Regions from separate parts of the Halomonas sp. DP8Y7-3 genome, predicted to be linked through region 1. Evidence: riboswitches for the same ligand, from Rfam matches in the RefSeq annotation. Region 1 holds a riboswitch; each other region holds the start of a gene.

What was found. A riboswitch is a leader RNA that binds a small molecule or an ion and turns the genes downstream of it on or off. The one in region 1 is predicted to bind thiamine pyrophosphate.
Region 2: another riboswitch for thiamine pyrophosphate. It lies ahead of KUV86_RS05195 (sodium:solute symporter family protein); the one in region 1 lies ahead of thiC (phosphomethylpyrimidine synthase ThiC).
Region 3: another riboswitch for thiamine pyrophosphate. It lies ahead of KUV86_RS05185 (3-oxoacyl-ACP reductase); the one in region 1 lies ahead of thiC (phosphomethylpyrimidine synthase ThiC).

What each region holds. Positions count from the first base shown of each region.
Region 1 is NZ_JAHVIO010000003.1:534,796-538,068, reverse strand. Features, by position in the region: gene mdoH (glucans biosynthesis glucosyltransferase MdoH) at 1-120, shown strand, start outside; TPP riboswitch at 291-442, shown strand; gene tenA (thiaminase II) at 520-1,188, shown strand; TPP riboswitch at 1,270-1,404, shown strand; gene thiC (phosphomethylpyrimidine synthase ThiC) at 1,497-3,273, shown strand, end outside.
Region 2 is NZ_JAHVIO010000003.1:660,932-664,204, reverse strand. Features, by position in the region: gene KUV86_RS05200 (hypothetical protein) at 218-952, shown strand; TPP riboswitch at 1,025-1,188, shown strand; gene KUV86_RS05195 (sodium:solute symporter family protein) at 1,267-2,712, shown strand; gene KUV86_RS05190 (LLM class flavin-dependent oxidoreductase) at 2,978-3,273, opposite strand, start outside.
Region 3 is NZ_JAHVIO010000003.1:657,171-660,443, forward strand. Features, by position in the region: gene KUV86_RS05180 (BCCT family transporter) at 1-1,279, opposite strand, end outside; TPP riboswitch at 1,820-1,917, shown strand; gene KUV86_RS05185 (3-oxoacyl-ACP reductase) at 1,965-2,768, shown strand; gene KUV86_RS05190 (LLM class flavin-dependent oxidoreductase) at 2,768-3,273, shown strand, end outside.

The sequences.
Region 1 (3,273 bases):
CCCCCCAGCGAGCGTCCCCGAGACATGCCTGTGCAGTCCTTCCGACGCCCCCATCAATCGGCTGAGGTGCACAGCGACCCTGGCCACCCGATCGACACCCCCACGCCAGATCGTCGCTGATCCATCATAAGCCATCATCAGCGTCGGTGCAGGACGCCGCGGCCGTGACCCTCATGGCCGCGGCGTCATCATTAGGTAGTCTCTCTCGACAACCTCCCTTGACGCCCCCTTCCGATGCTATCCGAAAGTGGTGTCTGGCAAAGCCGCAGGGGCGTGCTAGACTGCGGTCGACTCGCTTGACGGGGTGCCGGTCAATCCGGCTGAGATGGTGCAGGGCCAGCGTGGTGAAGCGGCCCGACAGCACCGATCCCGTGGAACCTGATCCGGGTGCGGTGTGGACTCACACCTTGAACCGGCGTAGGGAATCAGGCGGTGGCACGCCTTCCCTGTGGGGGCCTGCCCTTCCTACCCTCCGTCCTTCTCTGCCCCGCCCACCGGATCCACCATGCCGGAGCTATCATGGGCTATTGCTTCAACGATCTGATCGCTGCCTGCCGCGACGACTGGCGGCGCTATACCGAGCACGACTTCGTTCGTGCACTTGGGCGCGGCGACCTGAATGACGCCAGCTTTCGCCACTATCTGAAGCAGGACTACCTGTTTCTCCTGCAGTTTTCACGCGCCTACGCCCTTGCTGCCTACAAGAGCCAGGACCTGGAGAGCTTGCAGGGGGCCTTCAAGGGGATGCAGACGATCCTCGAGGTCGAACTGGGCCTGCATCTTGCCTACTGCCGAGAATGGGGCATTGACGACAGCGAGCTCAGCCGTCTACCGGAGGCACGTGCCACCCTGGCCTATACCCGCTACGTCCTCGACACCGGCAGTCGTGGTGATCTGCTGGACCTGCACGTTGCCCTGGCGCCCTGCATGGTCGGCTACGCCGACATCGGCCGCTGGCTGGCGGATCATCCCGAGACGCTGCGTGGTGGCGACAATCCCTACGATGCCTGGATCACCATGTACTCAAGCCCTGACTTTCAGGCCTCGGCCGTGCGCGAAAGGCACTGGCTCGACGACCAGCTCAGCCAGGTATCGAGCGCTCGTTTCGACCGGCTGGCGCGCATCTTTAGCGACGCGACCCGTCTCGAGACCGACTTCTGGCAGATGGGACTGGACCTGAGCGACTGACCTTGACGACGCCTTTAGGCGATCGAACTGGGCGATCGACCTGGGTGATCGCGCTCGACAACACAGACAAGCTGACAACAGCAACGCTTGACGGGGTGCCGCAGCCAGCGGCTGAGATCATGCAGCGCATGAGACCCGTTGAACCTGATCTGGGGATACCCCCGATGTTACGGCATCGAGGCGAGGACCAGCGTAGGGATCAAGCGCTCACGGCCACGGCCTCGACGCCCCCTTCTCCCTCGCGACGTGCCATTACCACCATCAGGGCGACGCCACTTGCCCTGCACCGCCGTGAGAGGAAACCACCTATGTCACTCGACCATCCCTCGTCTCATCCAACATCCCGCCATGACGCCCACTTCCTGGCCGAGACGGCCAGGGTCGACCAGGCCGCCGTCACTCCCCTGCCAGGCTCTCGCAAGGTCTATGTAGAGGGCTCCCGCCCCGACCTGCGGGTGCCATTTCGCGAAATCACCCTGTCGCCGACGCGCACTTCAGGCGCCGACGAAGCCAATCCACCGCTACTGGTGTACGACACCTCAGGCCCCTATACCGACCCGGCGGTACAGGTCGATCTGCGCAAGGGACTGGCCGAGTTGCGCAGGCCCTGGATTGAGGAGCGCAACGACACCGAATGGCTCGACGGTCCCACCTCCGAGTACGGCCGCCGGCGTGCCAATGACCCACTGCTGGCACCGCTGCGCTTCGAGCTGACGCGCACACCACGCCGCGCCACCAGGACCGCCGATGGCCGCCCGGGCAACGTCACCCAACTGCATTACGCGCGGCGCGGCATCATCACACCGGAAATGGAGTTCATTGCACTTCGCGAGAATCAACGTCGACAGGCCCTTCAGGACCCTTATCGTGGCAGTGACGAGGTCGAAGCGATACTTGGCCACCAGCACCCCGGTCAGTCGTTCGGAGCCCGTTTGCCGGATGAGATCACCCCCGAGTTCGTGCGCCAGGAAGTGGCCGCCGGACGCGCCATCATCCCGGCCAACATCAATCATCCCGAAGCCGAGCCGATGATCATCGGGCGTAACTTTCTGGTGAAGATCAACGGCAATCTAGGCAACTCTGCGGTGACGTCCTCCATCGAAGAGGAAGTGGACAAGATGACCTGGGGGATTCGCTGGGGGGCGGATACGATCATGGACCTGTCCACTGGACAGAACATCCATGAAACCCGTGAGTGGATCATCCGCAACTCACCGGTGCCGATCGGTACCGTGCCACTCTATCAGGCGCTGGAAAAGGTCAAGGGCGTGGCCGAGGACCTGACCTGGGAGGTCTTTCGCGACACCTTGATCGAGCAGGCGGAACAGGGGGTGGACTATTTCACCATCCACGCCGGTGTGCTTCTTCGCTATGTGCCGCTGACCGCAGGCCGAGTCACCGGCATCGTCTCGCGGGGGGGCTCGATCATGGCCAAGTGGTGCCTCTATCACCACCAGGAAAGCTTCCTCTACACCCACTTCGAGGAGATCTGCGAGATCTGCAAGCAGTATGACGTGGCCTTCTCGCTGGGCGATGGGCTGCGCCCGGGATCCGTGGCAGATGCCAATGACGAAGCTCAGATGGCCGAACTCAAGACCCTGGGCGAGCTGACCCACATTGCCTGGAAGCACGACGTGCAGGTGATGATAGAAGGGCCCGGCCACGTGCCCATGCACCTGATCAAGGAGAACATGGACAAGCAGCTCGAGTACTGCGACGAGGCGCCCTTCTACACCCTGGGCCCGCTGGTCACCGACATCGCTCCCGGCTATGACCACATCACCTCAGGCATCGGCGCGGCGATGATCGGCTGGTACGGCTGCGCCATGCTCTGCTACGTCACCCCCAAGGAGCACCTGGGCCTGCCCGACAAGGACGACGTCAAGACCGGGATCATCACGTACAAGATCGCCGCCCATGCGGCGGATCTGGCCAAGGGGCACCCCGGCGCTCAGCGCCGGGACAATGCGCTGTCCAAGGCACGCTTCGAGTTCCGCTGGGAGGACCAGTTCAACCTGGGCCTGGACCCGGACACGGCCCGCGCCTACCACGACGAGACGCTGCCCAAGGACGCGGCCAAGGTGG
Region 2 (3,273 bases), 130 kb from region 1:
CTGGCCTGCTCATGAATTTGGCTGTTTGTATGGTTGAATGCATCAGAATTTTCCACGCTGCGTGGACAGCACGTTCGCTCACGGTGCTCAAGAGGCGAATGCCATGTATTACCAGAACTTGATGGCGATCGAGAGAGCTCTCTCGCTCACGTACCAAGGACATGCCGCCTGGCTGGTGACTCAACTGGGCAGCGCTTACGGTCTTGTGGATTACCGTATGCAGACCACTCAAGCGGAGCCGGTTGACGACGACGGCAACGCCTACCGACTACCGCATCCGTTTAAGGACCAGCGCCAGCACGCCGACGTCCATCACTCCCCCCTGACGACAGTCCATGTCAGCCAGGGTCGCGACCACGTCGCGGAACTACTGCTGCCGGACAGCCCGACACAGACCCATCTGGAAGTCCTGCACGCGACGCTGCTCGGACAACCTTCGCTGGTTCGCCTTATCAACTTAAATGGCTCCCCCGCCCGACTGAGGCGTGCCGAGCAACATGAGCCACTGGTACAGCAATGCGATCAGCTGCTTGCGCTGCTGGTCCAACCTGCGCTGCGCCTGGTAATGGCTGGGCAGATCAGGGACGTACATCGTATTGGCCTGCATGCCCATCAGAGGGGATTCGAAGTCATCTGGTGCAGAGGCCAGCCAGGCACTGCGCTTGCCGAGGACACTGTCTCACCAGACACTCCCACGTCAGGCCTGTCCTTTCCCATGTCAGACCTGTCCTTTCCCATGGAAGTCCAGCACGCTGAAGCTGCCCACTTTCTTGCCGGCGGCGGAGGGCATCGGCGCACCCTCGTGCTGAACGCTACCTCTGATACGTCGCTGGCAGAGGTGGCGAAGAGCTCGGGTTGCTTCGACTGCAACAACAACCCCCATCCCAGGCTCTCGGAGACGACCCACTGGCTGGATCGGGCCTGCCAAACACTGTCACTCGAGGGGCGTTAGCGGCGCGATGCTTCCGCAACGAGCGCCCTACCTTTCTGCAATTGACAGCCCCGCGAGCCGGCCCTAGTCTGGACCTCTTCCTAGGGGAGCCCTATTGGCCATACAGGTCGTGACAGCGCCGCGACAGTGCTGTATCGCACCAAGGCCATAGCACGGGGCTGAGATTCCGCATTGCGCGGTAACCCTTTGAACCTGATCCGGGTCATGCCGGCGAAGGGAAGGATGGTTGCCGCACTCCCTCTTTCTTCCTGCCCGCCGTCCGTCCCGATGTCCACTGGTCCCTGCGGACAACGATAAGAAAGAGGTTTCTCTCGATGATGCTCGACCCTCTCTGGACGGCGCTGTGGCTGCTGCTGTGCGCTGCCATCTTTGCCATTCCAGGCCTGCTCTACGCCCGACGCCGTCGGGGCGGCCTTGATGACTACATCTCCGCACGTAACAGTCAGAACACTCGTGCCACGGTGCTGACGTTGATTGCCACCACACTGGGCACCTGGATCCTGTTTGGACCGGCCCAGGCTGCCACCTGGGGCGGTATCGCGGCGGTCATTGGCTACGCGCTCGGCTCCATGGTGCCTCGCCTGGTGATGATTCCTCTTGGTCGACGCATGCGGGAGCTGATTCCCGAAGGCCACGGCCTGACCGAGTTCGTGATCCACCGCTACGGCCGCACGATGTATGCGTTCACCCTGGCGATTATGCTGTTCTACCTGTTTATCTCTCTGGCTGCAGGGCTGACCGCCATCGCCCATATGGTGACCCTGCTGGCCCCCATCCCCCTCTGGCTGACCGCCAGCGTGGTGATGGTCGCTACCCTGCTCTACACCTTTTACGGCGGCCTGCGCACCACCATCTTCACTGACAAGGTGCAGATGCTGGTGATCCTGCCACTGCTGGCTCTCTTGCTCATGTTTGGCTGGCAGGCGGCGGGTGGCGTTGCGCCGACGCTCGAGGGGCTGCGCGAGCGTGCTCCGCAACTGCTGGATATCACCGATGCTGGCGGCCTGCGCGCTGGCCTGACCTTCTTTCTCGCGGTGATGCTGACGGGTCTGTTCTACCAAGGAACCTGGCAGAGGATCTATGCGGCCCGGGATACTCGCGTGCTCAGGCGTGGCTTCTGGATCGCGGGACTCTTCAACTTCCCGGTCATCGTGCTCATGGGTCTGTTCGGTCTGGCGTTCATCGGCCTGGGACTTGAGGGAGACGGCTCCGTCGCTCTGTTCAGCGTATTGTTGTCCGACGTGCCTCTGTGGTTTGCCTTGGCCCTGATTCCTCTTGGCCTTGCGCTGGTAATGAGTAGCGCCGACACAACGATCAATGCCACCTCCAGCATTATCGCCGTCGACATGCACAGGCTGCTGCCCCAGGCCAGTGAGGCGGCCTTGATGAGAATGGCGCGCTGGCTCATCGTCGTCGCTGCAGTACCAGTGACGTGGGTCGCTGCGCAGGGCTACAGCGTCCTCTACCTGTTCCTGCTGGCAGACCTGCTGTGCTCTGCCGCAGCCTTTCCGGTGTTTTTCGGCCTGTTCAACCGCCGCTATCACGGTCGCAATGCAGTGATCAGTACCGCAGCAGGTCTGCTGGCCGGACTGTGGATGTTCCCCTCGCCTAACGGTGGCACCGCGACGCTACTGGAATCCTTCCTGCTGGCTGCCTTTGTTCCGGTGCTGGTATCTCTCGTCCTGATGAAGCTGATGCCATCTCGGGAGAGCTACGACTTCGACCGAATGAGCGGCCTGGTGAGACGCTTCCAGAACTAAGGAAACGCTGAATAAATGTTTCGAGCGATGACAGGTCGGTAGCTGCCGGAGCGGAAAGACCGGAGTTTACATGCGGTTAAATGAGGATCTTGAGCACCGCCAGCAGCCGAGATATCGAGCGCAGTAATTTATGCAGTGTTTCCCTAAGGCAATCAAACCGACGCCACTGAACCGACACCATAACGGCGGGGCGAGCTCCCCCGCTGTTATGGCGGATGTCTGTAGAGGCTGTCGTGCCTAGCAGCAGTGTGAACAAGACGCCAGCTCAGCAGCTGGGGCGTGACAATCCAAGATGGTCGCGCAGCGTCTTGCCCTCATATTCCCGGCGGAAGACCCCACGTCGCTGCAATTCCGGCACGACCTGCTCGACGAAGTCCTCGATGCCGTGAGGCAGTGAGGGTGGCATCAGGTTAAAGCCATCAGCCCCACCCTGTTCGACCCAGCGCTGCATCTCATCGGCAATTCCCTCCGGCGTGCCGACCATCGTGCAGTGCCCACCTCCGGCGGCGAGCCGCCCCATTAGCTGTCTCAGGGTTGGCCGTTCACTCTCGATAATGCGCA
Region 3 (3,273 bases), 120 kb from region 1:
GGAGGAAGCCCCAGAGTCCGGATACGGCGCCGCTGTCATTGATGATGCTGATCAGATCCAGCGTTCCATCCATCTGCCATTTGAGGGCGGACCCACCCCAGATGGCAAACCAGACCAGGCCGAAGACCGAGGGCAGAATCCAGTTGATGATGAGGAACTCCCTGAGCGTTCTGCCGTAGGAGATACGGGCCAGAAACAGTCCCATAAGGGGGGCGTAGGCGATCCAGATCGACCAGTCATACATCGTCCACCAGGTGACCAGCGCTTCGCCACCAGACTCCTTGGTATCGAATGCCCAAAGAAAGAAGTTGTCTGCCCAGTAGCCGAGGCTTGTCACCGACAGGCTCAGAATATAGTTGAGGGGCCCGACAATGATCAGAATCGCGACGAAGGCATAGAAGATATAGGCGTTGATCGATGACAGCACGCGGATGCCGCGTTTCAATCCCGAGACAGCGGAGGTGATGAAGATCGCCGAGATGGCAATCGTCAGCACCAGCCAGGTCATGGCGTTGGATTCGATGCCGTACTGTGCCTCGATGCCTGAGCTGATCAATGCCAGACCTGCGCCAAGAGAAGAGGCCAGGCCGAGCGCGATGGCCAGAACGGAAATGATATCGATCAGGGACCTTACCCAGATCTTGCTGCCATGCCTGCCCAGTACGGGGCTGACGGTTGAGGCGATCGAGAAGCGTTCACTGCGGTTAAAGTGCATGTAGCCGATCATCAGCCCCACGATGGAATAAAGTGCGTAGGGAATGAATGACCAGTTGTGGAAGCTTCTTGCCAAGGCAAAGATGGCGGCCTCGCCACTGCCGGGAGCGAAGCTCTGGTGACTGATTTCGCCGTAGATGTTACCTAGATAGATGATCGGTTCATTGACGGAGTAAGTGACGACCCCCGTGGCAATCCCCCCCGTCAGCGCCATGGCGAAGGTGGCAGCGAAGGAAAAGGTAGGCGTTGCATCCTTGCCACCCAGCCGAATATCACCGGCCCGGGAGAAGAAGATGAAGCCCGACACCACCAGGGCCGTTATGGCAATCAGCTGATACAGCCAGCCAAAGTCAGACAGGGAGATGTAGAAGACCCCTTTGGCAACATCGACCAGCATGCCGTTGTTGATGAGGCCAGTGGCCACGGCCACCATGATGATGGAAAAGGTGGGTATGAAGACGGCTTTTCTTAGCGGCCTTCTGCTGGAGGCGGACATATTCTTGTTCTCCACGGGTGATGGCGTTACCAGGTGGCGCAGTGGATCAGCATTGTCGGGTGTTGTCATCGGCCGATCTCACAGGTGCGTGTGGCAGGCTTAGGGAAACGCTGCACCGATGCCTGAGCGGAGGTGCTCAGCGCTTCCTTGGCGAACCGCTGATGCGGTCCGTCAATCCGTCATAATGTATATACAATAAAGATCGAAAAGGCTAGAGCCGAGTGAGCTGGCGATCACGTCAGCTCCCTTTCATGATGAAAGATAGATCACTCTTATATTAATTTATTTTTGATAAACAATACGTTGAATATCCTTCTAAGCGTCGATCCGATAATGGGTAGTACCAAAGTAGGGGGTGGTAACAAGGTAGACGAGAGGGGCAGGATAGAGGGGGAGAATGGGCGAGAGTCACAGCGGGAAGGCAAGCAAAGCCCAAGGCCGTGCAGGTCGAAAGACGTCGCTTAAATGTGTATACATTTGATTGGTGAAGGGGCCGGGGCGCGATAGGGTTGTCGCGGCGTGTGCCAGGATGGCAAATCAGGGTAGGCCCTTTCACCTGCTTGATACCCGCTGTCTTGTTCCGGGCAAGGTGATGGGCTAAGGTCGAGATCGCATGACACGGGGTGTCCTGGCTGAGCCAGGGCTGAGAAATACCCGTCGAACCTGATCCAGTTCATACCGGCGAAGGGATGTCAGCGCAGTCGTCTGTCCCTGGCTCGACGTGCGTTCCCCGCCTCGACCAAGGACTCATCGCATGACCCCTCCCGATACCTCTCCTGTTGTCGCCCCCATTGCGCCTGATATCTCCGCTCAAATTGTGCTGATTACCGGCGCAGGACGTGGTCTGGGCGCTCACCTGGCACGCGCCTTCCTGCGAGAAGGCGCTCGCGTGGTGGTCAACTACCGCCGCAGCGAAGAAGGCGCCCGGGCGCTGGTCGCTGATTACCCGGAACACGCCTTGGCCGTCGCTGCGGATGTGTGCGATCGGGATGGCGTGGAGGCCATGTTGGCGAGGGCCAGTGAGCGCTTCGGTGGGCCTGTGACTACCGTGGTCAACAATGCGCTGCCGGACTTTGCATTCAATGGGGACGCACGGCCTGGGCCTGACTCGCTGAGCTGGGAGCATCTGGACCATCAACTTCAGGGTGTGGTGCGTGGTGCGCTCAACACGGTGCAGGCAGCGCTTCCCGGCATGCGCGAGGCGGGTGTCGGGCGTGTCATCAATATCGGTACCAACCTGTTCCAGAACCCGGTGGTGCCGTATCACGACTACACCGCGGCCAAGGCGGCGCTGCTGTCGCTGACGCGTACGCTGGCGCAGGATCTCGGCCCAGACAATATCAGCGTCAATATGGTGTCCGGAGGCTTGCTGCGCACGACGGACGCTTCCAAGGCCACACCAGACGCGGTGTTTGACCTCATCGCCGCCAACACACCGCTGCGACGGGTGACCACCCCGCAAGAGTTTGCAGACGCGGTACTGCTGTTGGCTTCTCCGTGGGCCAGGGCCATCACCGGGCAGAATCTGATTGTCGATGGCGGACTGGTGAAAGGCTGATGACCTCCATGCACTTGAATCTCTTCATCCTGGGCTGCGGTCATCACAAGGCGGCCTGGCGACACCCTGATTCCAGCGTCGAGCGATTGGCGGATATCGCCTACTACGAAGAGCTGGCCAAGCTTGCCGAACGCGGTCGCCTGGACGCGGTTTTCTTTGCCGATGGCCATGCCGCGGGCAATGTCGCAGACGGTCCGCTGTGGACCCTGGAGCCGCTGACAATGCTGGCCGCGATGGCGCGTGCCACACAGCATATCGGCCTGATCTCGACCGTCTCCAGCACCTTCTATACGCCCTTTCATGCGGCTCGCATGCTGGCATCGCTGGACCATATCTCGGGCGGACGGCTTGGGTGGAATCTGGTGACGTCAATGTTCGACAGCGAGGCGCGCAATCATGGCCTGGAAGGCATGCCGGGCCACGCGCAGCGCTACGCTAGAGCGGAAGAGTTTGCCAATACCGTGCTGGCGCTGTGGGACTCCTGGAGCGATGGCGCGCTGCTGCG